Regions from separate parts of the Paenibacillus sp. FSL K6-1330 genome, predicted to be linked through region 2. Evidence: a T-box and tRNA genes for the amino acid it is inferred to sense, from the RefSeq annotation. Region 2 holds a T-box; the other holds one or more tRNA genes.
What was found. The T-box of region 2 lies ahead of NYE54_RS14670 (glutamine--tRNA ligase/YqeY domain fusion protein). A T-box ahead of a tRNA ligase gene usually reads a tRNA of that ligase, here a tRNA-Gln.
Positions count from the first base shown of each region.

Region 1: it encodes a tRNA-Gln, which carries the amino acid that the T-box ahead of NYE54_RS14670 (glutamine--tRNA ligase/YqeY domain fusion protein) is inferred to sense. The anticodon was not compared.

Region 1 is NZ_CP150269.1:6,365,349-6,375,976, forward strand. It holds gene NYE54_RS29125 (peptide chain release factor 3) at 1-658, opposite strand, end outside; gene zwf (glucose-6-phosphate dehydrogenase) at 780-2,327, opposite strand; gene NYE54_RS29135 (YwmB family TATA-box binding protein) at 2,465-3,313, opposite strand; gene NYE54_RS29140 (response regulator transcription factor) at 3,609-4,253, opposite strand; gene NYE54_RS29145 (sensor histidine kinase) at 4,237-5,310, opposite strand; gene liaF (cell wall-active antibiotics response protein LiaF) at 5,352-5,996, opposite strand; gene NYE54_RS29155 (PspA/IM30 family protein) at 6,166-6,852, opposite strand; gene NYE54_RS29160 (PspC domain-containing protein) at 6,854-7,333, opposite strand; gene NYE54_RS29165 (PspA/IM30 family protein) at 7,336-8,013, opposite strand; gene NYE54_RS29170 (hypothetical protein) at 8,082-8,381, opposite strand; tRNA gene NYE54_RS29175 (tRNA-Leu) at 8,996-9,075, opposite strand; tRNA gene NYE54_RS29180 (tRNA-Arg) at 9,084-9,160, opposite strand; tRNA gene NYE54_RS29185 (tRNA-Cys) at 9,173-9,246, opposite strand; tRNA gene NYE54_RS29190 (tRNA-Gly) at 9,258-9,332, opposite strand; tRNA gene NYE54_RS29195 (tRNA-Gln) at 9,348-9,422, opposite strand; tRNA gene NYE54_RS29200 (tRNA-His) at 9,441-9,516, opposite strand; tRNA gene NYE54_RS29205 (tRNA-His) at 9,562-9,634, opposite strand; tRNA gene NYE54_RS29210 (tRNA-Trp) at 9,657-9,730, opposite strand; tRNA gene NYE54_RS29215 (tRNA-Tyr) at 9,737-9,821, opposite strand; tRNA gene NYE54_RS29220 (tRNA-Thr) at 9,826-9,901, opposite strand; tRNA gene NYE54_RS29225 (tRNA-Phe) at 9,924-9,999, opposite strand; tRNA gene NYE54_RS29230 (tRNA-Asp) at 10,069-10,145, opposite strand; tRNA gene NYE54_RS29235 (tRNA-Met) at 10,176-10,252, opposite strand; tRNA gene NYE54_RS29240 (tRNA-Val) at 10,340-10,415, opposite strand; tRNA gene NYE54_RS29245 (tRNA-Glu) at 10,592-10,628, opposite strand, start outside.
Region 2 is NZ_CP150269.1:3,201,788-3,212,415, forward strand. It holds gene NYE54_RS14660 (metallophosphoesterase family protein) at 170-934, shown strand; gene infC (translation initiation factor IF-3) at 976-1,464, shown strand; T-box leader at 1,552-1,810, shown strand; gene NYE54_RS14670 (glutamine--tRNA ligase/YqeY domain fusion protein) at 1,889-3,571, shown strand; gene NYE54_RS14675 (pentapeptide repeat-containing protein) at 3,685-4,548, opposite strand; gene NYE54_RS14680 (DMT family transporter) at 4,904-5,329, shown strand; gene NYE54_RS14685 (cyclic nucleotide-binding domain-containing protein) at 5,382-6,083, shown strand; gene NYE54_RS14690 (DMT family transporter) at 6,124-6,582, shown strand; gene NYE54_RS14695 (NUDIX domain-containing protein) at 6,615-7,019, shown strand; gene NYE54_RS14700 (MFS transporter) at 7,771-9,018, shown strand; gene NYE54_RS14705 (hypothetical protein) at 9,204-9,656, shown strand; gene NYE54_RS14710 (TetR/AcrR family transcriptional regulator) at 9,686-10,312, shown strand; gene NYE54_RS14715 (DUF2269 family protein) at 10,309-10,628, shown strand, end outside.

The DNA.
Region 1 (10,628 bases), 3.2 Mb from region 2:
CCATCTCGCGAATGATCGGATCCTCATAGCCCTCAACCTTCTGTACTTTAATCGTGGAATGGTCGTCGCCCTGGAACAATTCAACTTGATTCTTAACCCGGTCGTACACGCCGCACAGGTCACGCCCGGAGCCGATCGGCCAATTCATCGGTACGGAGCGGATGCCGAGAACCTGTTCAAGCTCTTCCATCAGATCAAACGGGCTGCGCCCTTCGCGGTCGAGTTTGTTGATAAAGGTAAAGATCGGAATGCCCCGCTTCGCACACACCTGGAATAATTTAATCGTTTGAGCCTCGACCCCTTTGGCTACGTCAATCAACATGACGGCGCTGTCAGCAGCTGTCAGCGTACGATAGGTATCCTCACTGAAATCTTGGTGACCCGGCGTATCCAATATATTAATTCGATGCCCTAAATAATCAAATTGCATAACAGACGAGGTAACCGAGATTCCCCGCTGCTTCTCGATCTCCATCCAGTCACTCGTTGCATGCTTGCTCGCTTTACGAGCTTTAACCGATCCAGCCAGACGAATGGCGCCCCCGAACAAGAGCAGCTTCTCGGTCAGTGTTGTTTTACCGGCGTCAGGGTGGGAAATAATCGCGAACGTACGGCGCTTATCCACTTCCTGCTGCAGTTCATCTATTAGCTTTGCCATTTCACTTATCCCTTCGTAACTAAAGTCATGTATATCATTGTACCACAATTCATACGCAAATCATCCCCATGCGCCGTGCGCATGAGGATGATTTTTAATACGTAAATTTTAGAAAATGATCTTAGTTTTTCAACCACACCACATTATCCTCGAGCTGACCGTTAACCGGCCACCAGTGGAATCCGTCTTCCTTCAACAGCTCATCTGCCTTGTCAGGTCCCCACGAGCCCGCAGGATACGATTCCAGCTCGCCTTGGTTCTCTCTCCATGCGCTGGCGATACGATCCACGAAGGACCATGCGGAGGCCACTTCGTCCCAGCGTGTAAAGTATGTGGAATCTCCACGAGCAGCGTCATGCAGTAGACGCTCATACGCTTCAGGAGAGTTAATGCCCACGATGCAGCTTTGGCAGAAGTCCATCGCTACAGGAGCGATCTCGGACTCAGATCCCGGCTTTTTGGCATTTATCTTCACGTAAATGCCTTCCATCGGATTCACGCGGATGACAAGCAGGTTAGGCTCCAGGGAATGCTTTTGGCCCAAATATACGTTGGTTGGCATCCGTTTGAACTCAACAACCACCTCGGTTGTCTTAACCGGCAGACGTTTGCCCGTGCGGATATAGAACGGTACACCCGCCCAGCGGAAGTTGTCCACGAATACTCTGGCCGCAAAATAGGTTTCCGTATTGGATTCCGGATTAACCTTGTCCTCTTCACGGTAAGCCGGCAGATCTTTACCGCCCGCTGAACCGCTTGTATACTGACCACGAACTACGTTGTTCTTCACTTCTTCATGTGTGGCATACGGACGCAAGGAACGAAGCACTTTTACCTTCTCGTCGCGGATATCCTCTGCGAGCAGACGGCTAGGCGGTTCCATCGCAATCATGGTTAGCAGCTGCAGCATATGGTTTTGGCCCATGTCCCTTAGTGCACCGGCATGATCATAGTATCCGCCGCGCTCCTCGACACCAACCGTCTCACCAAGCGTGATTTGGATATTGGCGATATGCTTGTTGTTCCACAGCGGCTCAAAGAAAGCATTCGCAAAACGCATAACTTCGATGTTCTGTACCATTTCTTTACCAAGATAATGGTCAATCCGGTAGACCTCTTCTTCCTTGAATACTTTACGGATTTCTTCGTTCAGCTTGGCAGCCGATTCCAGATCGTAGCCGAATGGCTTCTCGATCACAAGACGGTTCCAGCCTTCTCCGTCGAGCATACCGCCCTTCATCAGGTTAAACGATACGCTGCCGAACAATTCCGGTGCAAGTGCAAGATAAAATAAGCGGTTGCCCGGTATATTAAATTTCGTTTCCAGTTGCTCCGTTTGTTCACGAAGCTCACGGAAACCGTCAATATTGTTAATATCTAAAGATTTATATTCAAAATGCTGTGCAAATGCATTCCATTCACTATCCTGTTCCGAACTGTATCGGCAGAATTCCTGAATCGAACGATACACGTCCTCCCGAAACTCTTCCTGGGTGCGCGGACGCCGCGCCACGCCGATTACCGCAAAATCCTCATCCAGTTTTCCTTCACGATAAAGACTGTAGATCGCCGGAAACAACTTACGTCTTGCCAAATCACCAGTCGCTCCAAAGATGAAAAATACAGCTCCCGGTGTCTTCATTGTATCTAGATTTTGATTTTCAGCCATGGCTCCTCATTCTTTCTATGAATTATAGTGTATTTTTATGCATCGGCACTTAACTCGATGTGATGACATTTTAGCATATTCATTTCAAGTATGCTATCTCATTCCGTATTTTTTCATCGGAGTTTCAGAAATCATTTTCAATATTCTATTGTAATGACGGGAAATCCGATCGTTATTCTACTACTTTTCTTCATCGAATCTTCATGCACTGCGATCTGCATATGAATCGGCGTGTCGCCACTCATCACAAAAGCACCAAGTGAAGGAACCTCATAAGAACGGCTTTGTGTTTTGTCATCTGCATAATCTTCAACGGAGCGAAGTAAGATTTTTTGGGCTACGGCCTCTTCTACTTGAGCCATTGTCCCATCAACGCTTGCGGTCTCCGTTGCATACCCTTGAATGGACGCATTCCATGTGTTCGGTATGCCGGCTTGCTTCATCATTTCTTGAATCTGCTGCTGTAGGGCCATCATTTCCCGTGTCTGCCCAGCCGCTTCTCCAACAAGCATGGCTCTGATATAACTATGGCCCTCCTTTGTGAGGGCCCAATCCAGATGCACCGATACACCTGAGAGCAAGCCTTCTGCTTGAAACACTTCATTTCCTTGAAGCCGGGACGTCGTAATTCCGGAGAGCCCCATTGTACGAGCCAGGTGCTCAGCTGCTTTCTTAGCTTGATCCTTAGGAACAGAATTTATCATTTCTCCTTGAATTTTTACCGTGAGCATTGCCGAAGGCTCCATATGTTCTTGCCCGAGCGCTGTCAGAAGCGTTAGATCGCTTTCTGCAGCTACCCCGGCTCCAGTTGTTCCATCGATATCATTTTCTCCCGTTCCACCTGAAGCTGAAGTTGACGCTTCTCTCGTATGCGGAGCTGATTCATTTCGATTGCTTTCCGTTGTTCCTGCAAAACCCGCCATCATACCTGCTGCCCCGCACAGCAACAACATCATCACAATGATCTGTAAACGCATTTTCCGCATGGTCAGTCACGCCTCCCCGTTCGAATCTATCAATCTAGTAAAAAGGATGGCCTCATCTCCGCGGATTTATACCTCGCTTTTTTTAAAACATCCTTCAAACGGGCTGTATGTAAATCTTCCGGCTTCCCTGTTCATAAATAAAAGACTCCCGATCCGGGAGTCTTTAAGCCTGATCTCTCAGTGTTTACATGGATATGTCATACCACAAGCAGCATCATGGACTGTTTTGTACCACGCCTAGCATGTTGGATCTGATTATGTCACGCTCGTCGCATAAAAAAAGAGCTGGCCTTCCTTACTCAGCCAGCCCATTTTTATAAGCGTAGATGGCAGCTTGGGTCCGATCCTCTACCCCCAGCTTGCCTAAAATATTCGTTACATGAAATTTCACGGTTTTGATGCCTATAATCAAATCATCAGCAATATCCTGATTCGACTTGCCCTGCGCCACCAGTCGCAGCACTTCCATTTCCCGGTCCGTAAGGTCGTTATGCGCCGGAGCTTCATTTTGCGGATGCCGGAATCGATTCATCATCTTGGAGGCAACCTGCGACTCCAGCACCGACTGCCCGCGTGCGGCTGCACGTATAGCATCAGCTACTTCAGAAGCACGGGATGTCTTCAATAAATAACTGAACGCACCTGCTTCAATAACCGGATACATCTTCTCATCGTCCAGATAGCTGGTCAGTACAATGACCTTAAGATTCGGAAACTGATTCATCAATTGGCGCGTCGTCTCGATTCCATCCATTCCGTCCATCACCAAGTCCATCAGCACCACATCAGGATGATATTCCTGCGCTAAGCGTATCCCTTCCTCGCCGCTGCCCGCTTCACCAACCACCTCGATGCCGTCCTCTGTACCAAGCACAGCCGCTAAACCGATCCGGACCATCTCATGATCATCCACCAGCAGCACCTTAATCGGCGTTTCCATCTACATCCCCCCGTTTACGTTCATCATTTATGAGTGGCACAACGATCTCAATTCGAGTCCCTTTACCCGGTGCTGTTATGAATTGTACCGAGCCCCCGATCTCCGTCACCCGTTCCTGCATCGTCGATAGACCGTAGGAAGTCTGTTTCTTGTCATCCAATTCAAATCCGATCCCATCGTCCCGCAGCATTACCCGAACAGTATTCTGCCTGCGGTGAATTCGGATGTCCATTTTCTCCGCTTTCGAGTGTCTGAGGGTGTTCGACATGGCCTCCTGGATAATACGGAACAGATGATTTTCGATCCCTTTAAGCAAATGTATGTCATCGTCCATCTCAAACGTAATTTCCATAGGTACTTTAATCCGCAATTCCTTGATCAGATCCTTCAGCCCTTGCTCCAGTGCTTTCCCTTCGAGATAAACAGGCCGCAGATGAAGAAGAAGCGCCCTCATCTCGGACTGGGCCACAGCCGACATTTCCTCAATCAGAGCCACCTGGCGCTGCGCTTTGTCAAAATCCTTATCCAATGTCCTACCCACAGCGGTTGCCGTCATCGAGATGGCAAACAGCTGCTGAGAAACCGCATCATGAAGCTCGCGCGCCAGACGCTGCCTCTCTTCCACAATTGCTGTTACCCTGGCCTGCTCGGCAAGCTGGGCATTGTTCGTTGATAACCGCTGCAGAGAAGATACTTGATCCTCCCAGCGTTTGCTGATCTTCACCAGCTGTTCTCCAAGCCGTCCCACTTCGTCTTCGCCGATGTCCGGCATCACGTCCGTAAGGCTGCCTTTTTCCCAGTTCACCAGTGTTTCCCTTACAAGATCAACTCGTCGTTTTACCCGGTATCCCTGGAAGAAGCCATAGATCGCACCCAGCCCGATCGGCAGCAATACCAGAGTGATGCCGGCTTCGATCCGGTTCTTCCACGTCTCAAATGGTTGAAGATAACCATATGTATATAATAAATATAGGACAACGAGCATGACAACCAATCCCAGAAGGGTCCCCTCACGCATACTTCGGGTAATTATATTTGCTTTCTTTTCCGTTTCCACGGGGCAACCCTCCTGAATGGTTTACACAAGACATACGTTTATTATGTCATTTTTATATTCAAATCTCCGCCTAAATAAGAAACAATAAATTTCACTTTATATTCACTGGCCTCGTAATTGGGTGATATATACCGCACGCGGTTTAATATGCCGGTTTCCTTCCGGTCGTCCATATGAATCGAGCCAAACAGGATCGAGGCTTCGATCTCCACCCCATAATAGTCCGGGATCATCAGATCAATATCCCCCAGCATTCCATGGAACATAAGGACCGTTTGGCGTTCCTCTGGAAGCGCCAGGGACAGATCCACATCCGCTTCTCCAAGTACATGCCACACACTCAGACTGCGCATCACCCATGGAGTCAGATCCCAATCAAAGTTAGACATAAAGTTCTGCTTCTGAACGTACTTTGTCGTGGTATGGGCTCGCTTGGACTTGCCATAAAAAATACCTAGCGATATCAAGCTGATGCCGATAATCAACATGAGATGCTCCAGCAGCAGCAGTACGGCACCTACTCCGAGCAGAATGTATCCCTTCTTCAAATAGCCCTGTCTGATCTGAAGGACACCTGCGAACATGAGTAACAGGGCGACAATGGTGAAGAAACCAAACCATCGGCCGAAAAGCATAATAAAACCCAAGCTGATTAAACCAACTGCTATCCAGCGGTTTCTGTCCATGTCGCACCTCCTTGATGACCAAGATATAAGCTCGGAAAAGCCATAGCAGTGAGACGTTCTCCACTGTATGGCTTTGCCTGTACTATACGACAATCTCATTCGTATAGCATATCATATGAACATGGTGTTCGAATACGGTTTAATCTTATTTTGCTGACTTGTTAAGGAATTACTCGGACTTCGAAGAATTCCCCATTTTGTTTTTCAAAGCTTGCAGCTGCTCATCGACTTTCAATTGCTTCTCAGCATCCACTGGGCTTGTGTATACTGCATTGTTAGGACGGTATGGGGCGCGAAGCACATCAGCTTCTGCTTCCAGTTGCATGATTTTTTCCTCCATGCGGTGGAAGCCCATCGAAGCACTGCCGCTTTCGATCGTATGCAGGCTGCTCACTTGAGACATTTGCTTCTTCGCTTTAGCCATTTGAGCGCGAGCTACAAGCTCATTGCGCTTGTTGCGCATTTTGTAGAACTCGTCTTTCATTTCATGCAGCTGAGCTACAAGTTCTTTCGCTTGAGCCTCGGATTGCAGGTGCAATTCCACGTACTCGGTTTCTTTTTGATCGAAATAGATCTTCTCTTCAAGCAGCTTGCGAGCCACTTCTTCTTGACCATTTTTAAGAGCCAATTCAGCTTGAGCTTCACGTTGTGCCGCCATCTTCACAGCCTCATCGACGCGCTGCTTCATACGACGCTCGTTAGCCATTTGCTTCGCTACTGTTACCTCTGCTTCATGAATTTCTGCCTCCATGTCGCGCAGGTACTGGTTCAACATTACGATTGGATCCTCTACTTTATCCAGCAGTTCATTCACCGATGCTTTCGTCATATCCTTAATTCTTTTAAATACTCCCATGTTATTTATCTCCCTTCTCATAGTTCGAAAGTTTTTTCTTCAATTCTTCGATTTCTTTTTGCATTGCTTTTCTCTCAATATCCTTCATCATCGCATCCAGATCGGAATCCGCAGACGCATTGTTTCTTGTGCCATTGGGACGGTCATATTTGGGGCCAAAACTTCCATGCTCATTAGGATAGCCTTGACGTCCATAAGCATCGTTATAGCTGTTGTAGCCTAGTCCCGGGCCCGGATGATCGTTGTAACGGTATCCGCCACCATGTCTTCCCTGTGGACCATACGGATCGTGATAGTACGGCTCCTTAGGTACTACAAGGGATGCAATCAGATAGATCAACAGCGTTGTACCGCCTGTGAAAAAGATACTGACTACAAATATGATTCTAAGTAGGGTAGATTCGACTCCGAAATGATCGGATATACCGCCGATCAACCCTGTGAACATCTTGTCTCGGGTGGAACGGTACAATCTAGTCATGGTTACTCCTTTCCGCTGTTATTCAGCTTTTGCTTCAGGCGGGCAAGTTCTTTTTCCAATACAGTGGAGACTGTTTCACCAGCCTGATCCATGTATTCCTGCCCCATGCGGCGTAAATCGCGAAGACTTCTGGCTTCCAGTTCCCAGTCGCTGATACGGTCTTCGAGACGATTGAACATCTTCGGTACATCAGGACCGCCGCCATAGGAGCCTGTACGTTCATTCATTTTTTGCTGAAGACGAAGGGTTTCCACTCGGGCAACATAATACTGACGTTTGCTGTATACCGTCTGATATTCCATCCGCAGCTCGCCGAGCTGCTCCTCGATTTCTTTTAACGACTCCAGGCTTGAGGACAACAGGCCTTGATACTGTTCAATCTTTTCCTCATAGATCAGCTTCTCCTGCAATGCCAGCTTGGCAAGATGTTCTTCACCGGCCTTCAGTGCAAGCAGTGCCTGCTCTTCGCGTTTATATCGCATGGTTTCTGCTTGATCCACCTGCTGCTTCAGCTGTCTGGAATGTACTTGACATTGCTGCTGCAGCTTCTCAGCCTCAGCAATGTCCTGTCTGGTTGAATGTAGGAACTGGTCGATCAATCGAACCGGATCCTGGCTCTGCTCGAGCTTTTCATTCAATGTTGCTACGGTTATGTCTCTTATCCGCCGGAAAACACTCATATTCGCTTAGCCCTCCTCATCTATCATGATCTGTTGTTTTTGCATGTTATTTAATGTAGTGGTTTTTATCAATAACGGGGTCTACCATTCTTCAATCGGGACACCCCGTAGATGATCAAGATGATTCCAAGGATCGGACCGATCAGCCAAGACAGTTTACCCATCAACCAGATCACACCGATACCGAGAATAACCCATCCCATCAAGGTGTTACCTCTCCGGATCCCGTAGTATCCCAAAGCGACCATCAGGATTGGAATTACAAGACTGAACAACCATCCAAGCAGAGGACCGAATACTCCCAGGAGAACCAAGATCCCTACACCAATCAACAGGATACTCATTCCATTTCCTTTTGAATTTCTCATTTATACACCGCCTTTCTGTTGTTTGATCGTTGTTTCATTTGTTCAACCTTATGACTCTATTCTAGGTAATTTCGAGTTTCACTAAAACGGCCTGGGGACGGTTTTTGCACCTAGACCTAAGGCGGGGCCTCCTATAGACCTGCGTCCAACCCTGCACTGGATCAATGATTCGATAAGCTGACCTGTGTAGATGAATCCTCCGGTATCCTTGCTTTTGTTTTACCTAATAAAGAGACGTGCTTTCTAATGTTAGTTTAGTTTGATGAGTATAGCTTCAGCTCTAAGGTGATAGTAGTAAAGCCCGTGGAACGGTAGGTTAAGGTAGCGGTAGGATGAAGCATGGGGCCGAATATGAAAATCATGAAGAAGGATACCATAGTAAAGGAAGTGGGATTGATCTAAGGAGGTTGCATCTCAGAAGTTTGCATAGGATTAAGGTGTATTGCTTGCGAGTTATAAAATGAAGTGACATAACACTTAAGCTCATCAAGATTAGCCTTTTATCATGAAGAGTAACGGATCTTCAGCTTAGCTGCTACCGAGAAACGAATATCGATGTAAATGCAACGAAAAAAGGAATGCAGACGTTTATAGTCTACATTCCTTTTGGATGATGCCGGTGAAGGGACTCGAACCCCCACGGTTTCCCTCACGATTTTGAGTCGCGCGCGTCTGCCAATTCCGCCACACCGGCTTACTTTATGGCGTGCCCTAAGAGATTCGAACTCCTGACCTTTTGATTCGTAGTCAAACGCTCTATCCAGCTGAGCTAAGGGCACATAGTTTTGTTATGGAGGCGCCACCCAGATTCGAACTGGGGATAAAGCTTTTGCAGAGCTGTGCCTTACCACTTGGCTATGGCGCCAGAAATAAAAATGGAGCGGACGACGGGAATCGAACCCGCGACCCTCGCCTTGGCAAGGCGATGCTCTACCGCTGAGCCACGTCCGCAAACATAAAAATCAATGGCTGGGGATATAGGATTCGAACCTATGCATGACGGAGTCAAAGTCCGTTGCCTTACCGCTTGGCTAATCCCCAACATTTTTAAAAAAACTATGGGGCGACCGATGGGTCTCGAACCCACGAATGCCGGAACCACAATCCGGTGCGTTAACCCCTTCGCCACGATCGCCATAATGTAATAGTTTTTTTAGAGAATAATCATAATGAAATAATGGGCGACCGATGGGTCTCGAACCCACGAATGCCGGAACCACAATCCGGTGCGTTAACCCCTTCGCCACGATCGCCAAGTTCATTATAAATATTCAATGGCAGGGGCAGCAGGAATTGAACCCACACCAACGGTTTTGGAGACCGTTGTTCTACCTTTAAACTATGCCCCTAAAAACTGGTGGAGGATGATGGATTCGAACCACCGAACTCGAAGAGAGCAGATTTACAGTCTGCCGTGTTTAGCCACTTCACTAATCCTCCAGAATGGTGCCGGCGAGAGGACTTGAACCCCCAACCTACTGATTACAAGTCAGTTGCTCTACCAATTGAGCTACACCGGCATATAAAGTTATAAAACGTACATGGTGGCTCGGGACGGAATCGAACCGCCGACACGAGGATTTTCAGTCCTCTGCTCTACCGACTGAGCTACCGAGCCTTAAAGCTCTTCGCGAACTTTGACGGAACCCAATATCGGATACTCATCTCATCCCAAAGTTATAAATAATGGCGGAACTGACGGGATTCGAACCCGCGATCTCCTGCGTGACAGGCAGGCATGTTAGGCCTCTACACCACAGTTCCATGAGGCATTATCGCTATCGCGATATAAATTGGTTGCGGGGGCAGGATTTGAACCTACGACCTTCGGGTTATGAGCCCGACGAGCTACCGAACTGCTCCACCCCGCGTCATTAAAAGGGTTGCTTGTATGGGGTCCCCGAATAGTAATCGGAATTACTTGCGAAGCATGAGCTTCACTTTTTGGGGATAAATCATGGTGGAGGCTGAGGGGATCGAACCCCCGACCCTCTGCTTGTAAGGCAGATGCTCTCCCAGCTGAGCTAAGCCTCCGTAACAAAGCGACTTTAATCATACCAAAATCTGATATAAGAAGCAAGTGTTTTTCAAAAGAAAGTGGTGACCCGTAGGGGATACTCTCACTTCGTTCTAGACTGCGAAGCCTATACTACCGAAGTTAAGCTCCGACGAACCGACGGGATTCTCATCCCCTGATGCAATAAAGAAAGTGGTGACCCGTAGGGGATTCGAACCCCTGTTACCTCC
Region 2 (10,628 bases):
TTTATGGGGGCGGATGAATTTGGACTGTACACGAGTGTTTTTTCACCAAAAGCGAAGGTTTGCCAAGAGAAAGGAAGTTTGGTTCCTCACAAGGCGTGGCTCCGATTTCAAGTGCGTGTTGATATGAAGGAGAATATGCTATTATACCTAAATAGCAAAGTTGCTCGGAATGGAGGGGACTACGATTCGAATATTAGCGATTAGCGACATTCATGGCTGCTTCGATGAATTCAATCAGTTATTGTCTGACGTGCAGTACAATCCTGATAAGGACAAGCTGATCTTGCTCGGGGATTATGTGGATCGCGGATTAAGAAGCAGGGAAGTCATTGAGCAAGTGATGGAATTGCGGGATGAAGGTGCCATCACTCTTCGGGGGAATCATGATCAGATGATGCTGGATGCCATTTTGCTTGATACGGATGAAGTGAACTCACGCTGGATTCGCAATGGAGCTCGACACACGATTGAAAGCTACTGCGGCGCCGATTTTTTTGAGGGTGAAATGGAACGCGCCAGATATAACGAAGGTAAAGCCTATATTAAAAAAAAGTTCGAGCATCATTTATCTTTTCTTGATACGCTAGCTCTCTATTATGAAACAGACACTCACATATTCGTGCATGCAGGAATCAATCCGGGTGTTGATGACTGGAAGTTGCAGCCTCATCATGATTTCATCTGGATTCGCGATCCGTTCTATAATTATCCAACAGGCCTTAACAAAACCGTGGTGTTCGGGCATACGCCGGCCATGAACTTGCATGATTCGGAGGGGATTTGGTTCTGTGAAGAAGGGGACAAAATCGGTATCGATGGAGCGTGCGTGTACGGTAAACAGCTTAACTGCCTGGAAATCACGGAAGAGCAGGAATATCGAACGCATATTGTTCGGTTCATGCACAATGATGTGAACGTAGAGGAAGAGCAATAAAATAAACGAATACATACGCTCGATAGGAGGATCTATCCACCATGTTAATTATGAATGAAAAGATAAAAGCTCGCGAAGTAGAGCTGACCGGCCTAAACGGCGAAGATCTGGGAGTCGTCTCCAGGGATGAGGCGCTTGCGCTGGCGAAAAGTCACAAAGCCGATTTGGTGTGTACCTCACTATTCAGCAGTCCCCCGCCCTGCAAGCTCGTAAGCCGTGGTCAGGCGAAGCAGGAGGCCGTGAAAGAGAAGAAAGGCCAGCCAGCTTCATCAAGTCTGATGAAAGTAAAGGAATTCCGCTTGTCTGTACATATTGAAGAGCATGATTATGACACCAAGCTGTCGCAAATGCATAAGCTGCTGGCAGCGGGCAAAGCTGTCCAGCCCGTTATTCGCATTCAAGGCAAGGAGGGCGAAGCCGCCCGCAAGCTGCTTGAGCGACTCGTTCAAGATCTGGCTGAGGTAGGCAAGAAGGAGACGGGCATTCAGGTCAGCGGCAAGCAGGCTACCGTGAAGTTTCTGCCGATCTAAGCTGACGGAACGCATATTCAGGCGTTTCATTTTAGTGAGGTTCCATGGTTTACTTTTTTATATTTAGATGATACTATGGATCAAATTGTAAACGCCATGAAGAGAAGAGTAGATGAACAGGAATCCCCACAGAGAGCTTCGGTAAGCTGAAAAGGAGTTGGAAGCCCTTCATTGAACCAAGCCTCTGAGCGGCGCATCGGAACTTATGGATAAGGGATGGTGCGACAGGAGCTCCTGTTACAGAGCTAGGGTATAAGCGATCGCGTGATGGCCGTACCTGATAAGGCTGGTATCGTGAGATATCGGCGAATAGGGGTGGCACCGCGAAACCAATCTCGTCCCCAAGACTTATGTCTTGGAGACGGGATTTTTTTGTTTTTTACGGAGTTACGGCAGAAAAAATCAACGTAAGGAGGAGTCAGGTATGAGCGAGAACAAAAACAAGGCAGAAGAAACGGTGGATTTTTTGACCAAGATGATCAAAGAGGATGTAGACAACAGCGTGTACCACAGGCCGGTGGCTACGCGATTTCCGCCGGAGCCCAACGGTTATCTGCATATCGGCAGCGCCTATGCGATTTACATCAATCATTCCATCGCCAGCCGGTTCCATGGGACTTTCAATCTTCGGTTCGACGATACGAATCCACTGAAGGAAGATATCAAATACGTGCATGCGATTCAGGAGGATATCCAGTGGCTCGGACTTAAGCCGGACGTTTATTTCGGGTCGGATTATGCGCATCAAATCGCTGAAGCGGCAAAGAAACTCATAGCTAAAGGGAAGGCTTACGTTTGTGATCTCACGCCTGAACAAATGACGGAATACCGGGGGACGCTGACAGAAGCTGGCATCAACAGCCCTTTTCGGGAGCGCAGCATTGAGGAGAATTTGGCGTTATTTGAGCAAATGATCGCAGGGGCATTTCAACCATCGGAAAAAGTACTCCGAGCCAAAATCGATATGTCTTCCCCTAACATGAACCTGAGAGATCCAGTCCTATATCGTATCATTCATGCAGAGCATTACCGTACGGGAACAACGTGGTGTGTATATCCGATGTACGATTTTGCCCATCCGATCCAGGACTGGATCGAAGGAATTACCCATTCGTTATGCTCAGCCGAGTTTAAAGATCATCGCCCGTTATACGAGTGGGTGCTTACGGAACTGGAAGTGACGGAGCCTCCGAAGCAGCGGGAATTCGGAAGGTTGAATATCTCGGGATACGTAACGAGCAAGCGATACCTGAGGGAATTGGTGGAGGGAGGTTTTGTCGACGGATGGGATGACCCTAGACTACCAACGTTGATAGGATTACGGCGGCGAGGCGTGACACCTGAGGGTATCCGGCGTTTCCTGGGGGAACTCGGGGCGTCTCGCGGCAACAGCCTGGTGGACTCGGGCATGCTCGATCATTATATCCGTCAAGACTTGAAGGAACGGTGTTATAACGCGATGACCGTCATGAATCCGCTGAAGGTAATCATTACGAATGTTCCGGAAGATTACACCGAGATGCTGACCATACCGAATCATGAAAGTGACGAAACATTGGGTGAGCGGGAGGTTCCTTTTTCACGAGAACTGTACATCGAACAAGAGGATTTTATGGAGGAGCCCGTTCCCGGATTTCATCGGTTATCCCCTGGCAAGGAAGTGCGCCTGAAAGGAGCCTACTTCATCAAATGCGAACATGTCGTGAAAGATCCGGCAACGGGGGAAATCATGGAGATCCACTGCACGTATGATCCACTAACGAAGAGCGGGAGCGGATTTAATGAGCGGAAGGTGAAAGCAACGCTGCATTGGGTGTCTGCGAAGCACGGGATTCCGGCGGAACTTCACTTGTATGATAAGCTGCTGAAGGAATCAGCCGAGTTATCAGAATCGGATAACGTTTGGAAGGATCTGATGAATCCCGAATCGTTGATTCGAATCGAAAACGCCATACTGGAGCCTTCCATGCTGAAAGCGACGATGAACCGTACGTACCAATTCATCAGACACGGATATTTCTGCGTGGATTCCAAATATACAACAGAACACAGGCTGGTGTTTAACCGTATTGTTCCTTTGAAGGATTCATGGAAGAAGCGCGCTTAAAGTCGTTTTAGTATAAGCGTTCGGCCAACATCAAAAAGCCGGCAGCAAGTTAGCTGCCGGCTTTTTGATGTTTTTAGTAAATCATCATCTGTTCTTTCCTAATATATTGAGCGTTAAGGCGTCCAATGTCCCGGTCGAGATAAGGATGGAGGCAGTTGGGTGCTGGCGTCTCCTCTCGCTGCGTTAACCTGGAATTGAGTAAGGAAGAGGCTGGTTGCTAGATTGGCCCCCCTAAGGTCTGCGTCCCTGAAATCGGCACCGATGAGATCGGCAGCCTGCAGATCGGCTCCTCTGAGGTCCGCGGCAATGAGATAAGCGCCTCTCAGATTGGCGTATCTCAGGTCTGCTCCCTTAAGCTTTGCTCCCATTAGGTCAGCACCGCGCCCCCCGATCTTTTGACGTACGGGTGGCCCTTTATGTTTCTTGCGCGCATCATCCCGCACAAGTTCACTGGTTCGAAGAAGCAGCTGATTCACTTCTGCCCGATGAGCTGCCACATCCAGCCGTAACAGGGATTCGGGAGGAAGCTGAGTCAACCGCCGCGTCTCTTCCAGCGACAATCTCAGATCGGTATGAATGTCTTGAGCCGGTTGCAAAGTCAGGGCTTCGTTCAGATACCATAACAGCTCGTGAAGCTGTCGCATAATCGGGAATACGTCGAACATTTCTTCTGCTGTCCCAGGGGCCAGCCGCCAGTCGCGTCCGTTATAGGTGACCTGTGAAACCATTTGACCTGCTCCAAAGCAGTCGTATACGGTGCAGCCTCTCATACCTCGCTGCCTCAAGCTGCTGTGTACACCGCAGCGGAAGTCGGATTGCAGATGGTGACAAGGGGTTCCGCCGTCTTTGTCCATGGCAAAATCCGTTGAGGCGGCGAAGGGTAAAGCGACGCAGCATAATCCAAAGCAGCGTTCGCAATCCGCTTGTAATTGTAATCCGCCCTGTTCATCGGGGACTTGTTCTTGTTTGTCTAGCATAACGTTAGAGGAGCTCCTTCCAAGTCGGTGTTACGTCAATGAGTGACATCTAGTTATATTTTAAAACAAAATGATCATAGAGTCCTAGATGCAATCTTGGTTTAAACTGTTTTATACCGCGGGAATGGGTTAAAATCATAACCCCCCATGCTATAATGCATCTTAAGCTGCCAAGGAAATTCCGGCAGCTTTTTGTATTTTATATGCAAAGCCAACCGATAGTATATAATGAAATTCGTGTCTATAGACATCGCTTTATTTGGAATTTACGTCATTTCAGGACATATGTCCTTTCCTGAGTTTGGGGAATTCACTTTTAATAGTATACAGACCTATAGAAGAAGGAGTATGTATCGTGAGAGGAATCTTATTTGCATTCATTGGCGGTGCCTGCATTACGCTGCAAGGTGTGGCCAATGCCCGAATTAGTCAGGATATGGGCACCTGGCAAGCTGCCGCGGTTACGCAGTTGACCGGATTTATTATGGCCTTCATTATTCTGCTGTTCGTTCGCGACGGAAGCAGACAAGGATTTGGACAAGTGAAGCCGCTCTATCTAATCGGAGGAGCCTTGGGGGCACCCATTATATTCAGTGAGGTGACTGCGATTCAGAACATCGGTGTTACATTAACGATATCCGCGTTATTGATCGCCCAGTTATTCTTAACGTTCCTGATTGACAGCAAGGGATGGTTCGGTGTAGTGAAAAAGAGAATGAGCTTGCCTCAATTCATCGGGATCGGGATGATGATCGCTGGTGTCGTGATTATCAAATTATAATGTGAAACCAAGCAGTTCTTGAGATGAAGTGTTCGGGAAAGGAGAGAGGGACGTGAAGGAAATTCATAATGCGGAGCTCATGCAGCATCTTTTGCTGAGCAACCAGATCCAGTCCGTATTTCACGATGATTTAATGCCTTATCTGGTTTTATATCACTATGATCAGGGCGACATCGTCTGCACGCAAGGCGAGCCGGCCGATATGCTGTATATCCTGGTTCAAGGGAAGATTAAAATCTTCACGACCTCTGCGGAAGGCAAAGCGCTTGTTCTATCTTTCAAAACACCGCTTGAGGTGATCGGAGATATTGAATATATTCAAGGCAATCCGTTGATTAATACGGTACAGGCCGTATCATCTGTCTATATGATCGGCGTGCATTATCGCTGGCTTCGCAAATACGGACAGGAGCATCCGCCGCTGCTTCAATTTATGTTGCGGATCATTACGCGGAAATTTTATATTAAATCCAATTTCTTGAGTTTCAATTTGCTTCATCCGGTGGAGGTACGACTGGCTAGCTATTTACTGTCCGTTTCAGAGGCGGAGTCGGATACGTTCGCTACCAAAAACCCGGCCGCGTTCAACCTGACCGATATCGCGAATCTGCTTGGAACCAGCTATCGGCATTTAAACCGGGTGATCTTGAAATTCAGTCAGGAAGGGCTGATCGAGCGTCACAAGGGGTACATTCTGATTAAAGACCGGGATGCGTTAACGAATGTAGCGGGAGGCAATATTTACGAAGAATAACACACGGTGATGATGAAACATGAAGTAAGGGAGATGGAACATGTTAGCAGGATTGGTATTGGCACTCATCGCGGGTTCAATGGTTAGTTTGCAGAACATTTTCAATAATAGAGTGAATGAGAAGACCGGCTCCTGGTCTACGACGACGTTGGTGTTAGGCATGGGCTTCGTGGCTTCGTTCGGCATGAGTCTTGCTGTAGAAGGCAAGGGGACGTTCGCCATTCAAAACATGGAGCCTTGGTACTGGATTAGCGGGTTGATTGGGGTCGGCGTGGTGATTTGCCTGGTGCAGGCGACAAGGCTGCTGGGTGCCACATTCGCCATTTCGATTGTCATGACCTCGCAGCTCGGTTTCGCACTGTTGTGGGACTCCTTGGGATGGTTAGGGCTTGAGAAGGTTCCGTTTACAATGAATCAGTTGATCGGTGTTCTTGTGATTGTCGGGGGGATACTGGTATTTAAATTAGGCGGGAAACGGGAACAACAAGGGACGGCTTAGCATGAAGTTTACATGAAAGGAGGGGAATCCATATGATAACGGAGATTGACAAGATCGCCTGGATTCATATCGCGGATGGACGCATATTGGGTGCTCGTTCCAAAGGCAAGGATACGTACTACCTGCCGGGAGGAAAACGGGAACCGGGAGAATCCGATATCGATACGCTGGTGCGGGAAATTAAAGAGGAGCTGTCCGTTCGAATCAAACCGGAGACCGCGGCGAATGCAGGCAGCTTCCGGGCTGGCGCTCACGGCAAATCGGAGGGTGTTCGAGTAACGATGTCCTGTTACACGGCGGAGTATGAAGGAGAGCTAAGTGCGGCTTCGGAAATTGAAGAATTGGCTTGGTTAACGTATAAGGATCGGGATCGGGTCTCTGAGGTTTGCCAGATGATCTTCGATCATCTGCATGAATTGAAGAAGCTGACTGATTAAGTCCCGTTGGAGAAGAAGCCTGCATCCAGGCGTCCAACTGCTAAGCGCATTCTATATTCTATACTGGTCCAACGGAAGGATAGTACGATTTATCGTACAAATCTCTTCCAACAGCTGGTATTTGACTCTCAGTTGTGCGATTCTTCGTACAAATTACGTCGGGCTGCCCGTGTTACTCTCGTTTGTACGATTTTTCGTACAGTCGTTTCATAATGGCCCCCGATGTGCCTGTGTTTATGCGATTATTCGTACAAAAACCACAGTTTGTTCCTGTTAAGCCTCAGATTGTACGATTTATCGTACAAATCTCTTCCAACAGCTGGCATTTGACTCTCAGTTGTGCGATTCTTCGTACAAATTTACGTCGGGCTGCCCGTGTTACTCTCGTTTGTACGATTTTTCGTACAGTCGTTTCATAATGGCCCCCGTCGTGCCCGTATTTATGCGATTATTCGTACAAAAACCACAGTTTGTTCCTGTTAAGCCTCAGTTTGTTTAATACATCATGCAACAAAAAAAGGCGCTCCCGAGGGAGCGTCTTTCATATTTAGAACAAATGTTCGTTTTGTGGGTCATCTAAATTGAATCGGTCGATATTCGGCTTTCATATTATTAGTATAGCTCAGCGCTCATTATAAGTCTATATTTTGCCAGGGAAATGTTTTATAGTTTGTAATACCCGGCCGGGGGACGTGATATATCGTTCGATTTTTAACTGTTGTGCTGCTGCGACATAGAGAGAGGGAGTCTTGTGCAAATACGATTATGGGATAACAATTTAAAGGTTAGATTATTAGGTGAAGCGCTGTTCAATATGCTGTTTTGGATGTACTTTCCCTTCATAACGGTTTATTTCGGTGCGGCTTTAGGCAATCATATCGCGGGAATCCTCATGACGGTTCCTCCGATATTCAGCATTATAGGCAGCTTGCTCGGCGGTGCTTTAGCCGATCGGCTGGGACGTCGCCCCATCATGCTGCTTGGCGCGTCGCTGCAGACGGTCATGTTTGCGATGTTCGCGTTATCGCCTTCGCACTGGATCGATTATGCCGCTTTTATCGGCATCGGATTCGGGGGAGCCATCTATAGACCTGCCAGCTCCGCGATGGTAGCCGATCTGGTTCCGGTTCAAGAAAGGCGGCAAGTATTTGCAACGTTTACGACAGCGAACAACTTGGGTGCTGTGCTTGGTCCGGCACTTGGAGCCATTTTCTTTTTTCAGTATCGGCAAGAGCTTCTGTGGTCATGTTCCTTCGTATTGCTGATCTATTTCATCGCGATTTACTTCATCGTTCATGAAACCCTGCCGGGGCCTGCCCAAAGTGTAAAGGCAACAGGGTCGATTCTTCAGGTATTCAAGGAACAGTGGAAGGGATATGGCATCATTTTTCGAGATAAAGTGTTTCTGGTGTACATACTGGCGGGGATTTTTGCCCTTGTGGCGATCATGCAGCTGGATCTGTATTTGGCGGTATATGTGATCGATTATGTACCACCCCAGGCGCTGTTCTCCTGGAACGGACATTCGCTTATGCTATCGAGCACAGAGATATTAGGGTGGGTGCTGGGGCTCAACGGTCTCTTGTTTGTTCTCTTTATTCTGCCGGTCACCAAGTGGTTTCGGAATTGGAAGGAGCGTGATGTATTCGTACTATCTTCCTTGTTATCCGGAGTAGGTACTTTTGCACTCGGACTGAATACGAACATCTGGTTCTTATTCTTTGTAACCATTATTTTTACTTTCGGTGAAATGGCTCGTTCCCCAGTGACGCAAAGCTTTATTAGCCGTTATGCTCCAGAGCATGCAAGAGGACGGTATATGGGAGCTGACAGCTTACAGTTTACGATCGGAAGATTTCTGGCTCCGATGACGGTATTTCTGTCCACTTGGCTGCCGCCTATGGGTATATTCAGCATCATCTTGCTATCGGCATTAATCAGTGTGGCGCTGTATATCCTGCTATTTCGAATGTATGTAGAAGAAAAAAGCGCAGCATAGCTGACCTATGTTATGAGAGTAGAGGGCAAGCCTGGTTGTAACACAGCCGCACGCTTGCTCTCTTTTTTAATAAGATACTGAATGTGCCTGAAGTCTCTAAAGGAATAAATTTGGAATTCTCAATTTACAAACCGATGGTCGGTATATATAATGAGGTTATGAAATTCGGAAGGTTGGTGAGGTTGATGATCCCATTTGTTGCGATGATGGTTTCGCTACTTTTGTTTCGGACGCTGGGCTTCACAGGCTGGGAGTATGTAAATGACTGGGGCATTTCGCTCAGGTTTGCGGTTGCGGTCATGTTTTTGGTAACAGCTTCTGCCCACTGGGGAAAACGACGACCCGATCTAATCGCCATGATCCCCCCGGGAATACCGAATGCCCCGTTCATGGTTACCTTCACCGGGCTGCTGGAGATTGCAGGCGCTATTCTCATCCTGATTCCGGCTACCACAGCTTTGGCATCTACAGGTCTCGCACTGATGCTGATAGCCATGTTTCCTGCCAATGTATACGCAGCGAATCGCCATTTGTCACTTGGCGGCAAGCCGGTCACTCCAATCGGGCTGAGAACGGTTCTGCAAATCGTTTTCCTGGCCGCAGTTCTCATGGCGGGCTGGCTTCCGCCTCAGGGGTAACCAACTTATCATCAAGGAGGAGTTATTAGATGAAGCAGGAAGAAAGGCGAGAGCAAACCAAGCGAATACTGCTTGAAGCCACGGAAGAATTGATAAGGGAGCAAGGCTGCAGCCAAACCACCCTTAATGACATCATGAAGCGTTCGGGCTTGTCCAAAGGGGCCATATTTCATTATGTTTCAAGTAAGGATGAGCTGTTTGTGCACGTATTACGAGCTAAGCTTGCCGAGCAGAACGAGCAGTTCATGAGTGAAGTGAACAAGCAAGGGGACATTAAACAGTTTGAAGGACCGATGAATACCATTACCAACAGCATGTCGAGACTGGAAAGCCGTGACGATGTGAGCAACCTGATCTTAATGTACCTTATTGGCAAAAGCGATCAGCCCGAAATCGCCGACATTGTGGCTGGCTTCTATAGAGAAGCTACAGCGACTTCGAAGAAATGGATTGTTACAGGCCAGGAAGCGGGGGTCATACCGGAAACCATCGATGCGGAACGGACGGCAGAGCTGTTTGAGCTGTTGTCGTTCGGACTGCGGATGCGAGGACTAATCGGCGTAAATAGTCATGTATTCGGCACGAAGGAATATGCGGATTTCATCATCGATATTCTTCGGCCCGGGCACCGGGAAGAGGGGAAGGATGGCTTATGACATTGTGGTTATTTCTGCACATCGCCGGATGTGTGTTATTCCTCGGCAATATCATTACGGCGGCATTCTGGAAAGTAAGAGCTGATCTGAAAGGGGATCCGGCAGAAATCCATAACACGGTTAAGAATGTCATGTTAGCCGATATGGTATTTACCCTGCCAGGTTTGCTGCTGATCATCATTTCAGGCGTTGTGATGGCTGTTCAAGCCGGATATGGAATGGGCGGAATGAGCTGGCTGATGGTTTCATTGATTCTGTTTGGTATGACGGGGATCCTGTGGGCTGGTTTATTGATTCCGCTGCAAAAAGGGATGAT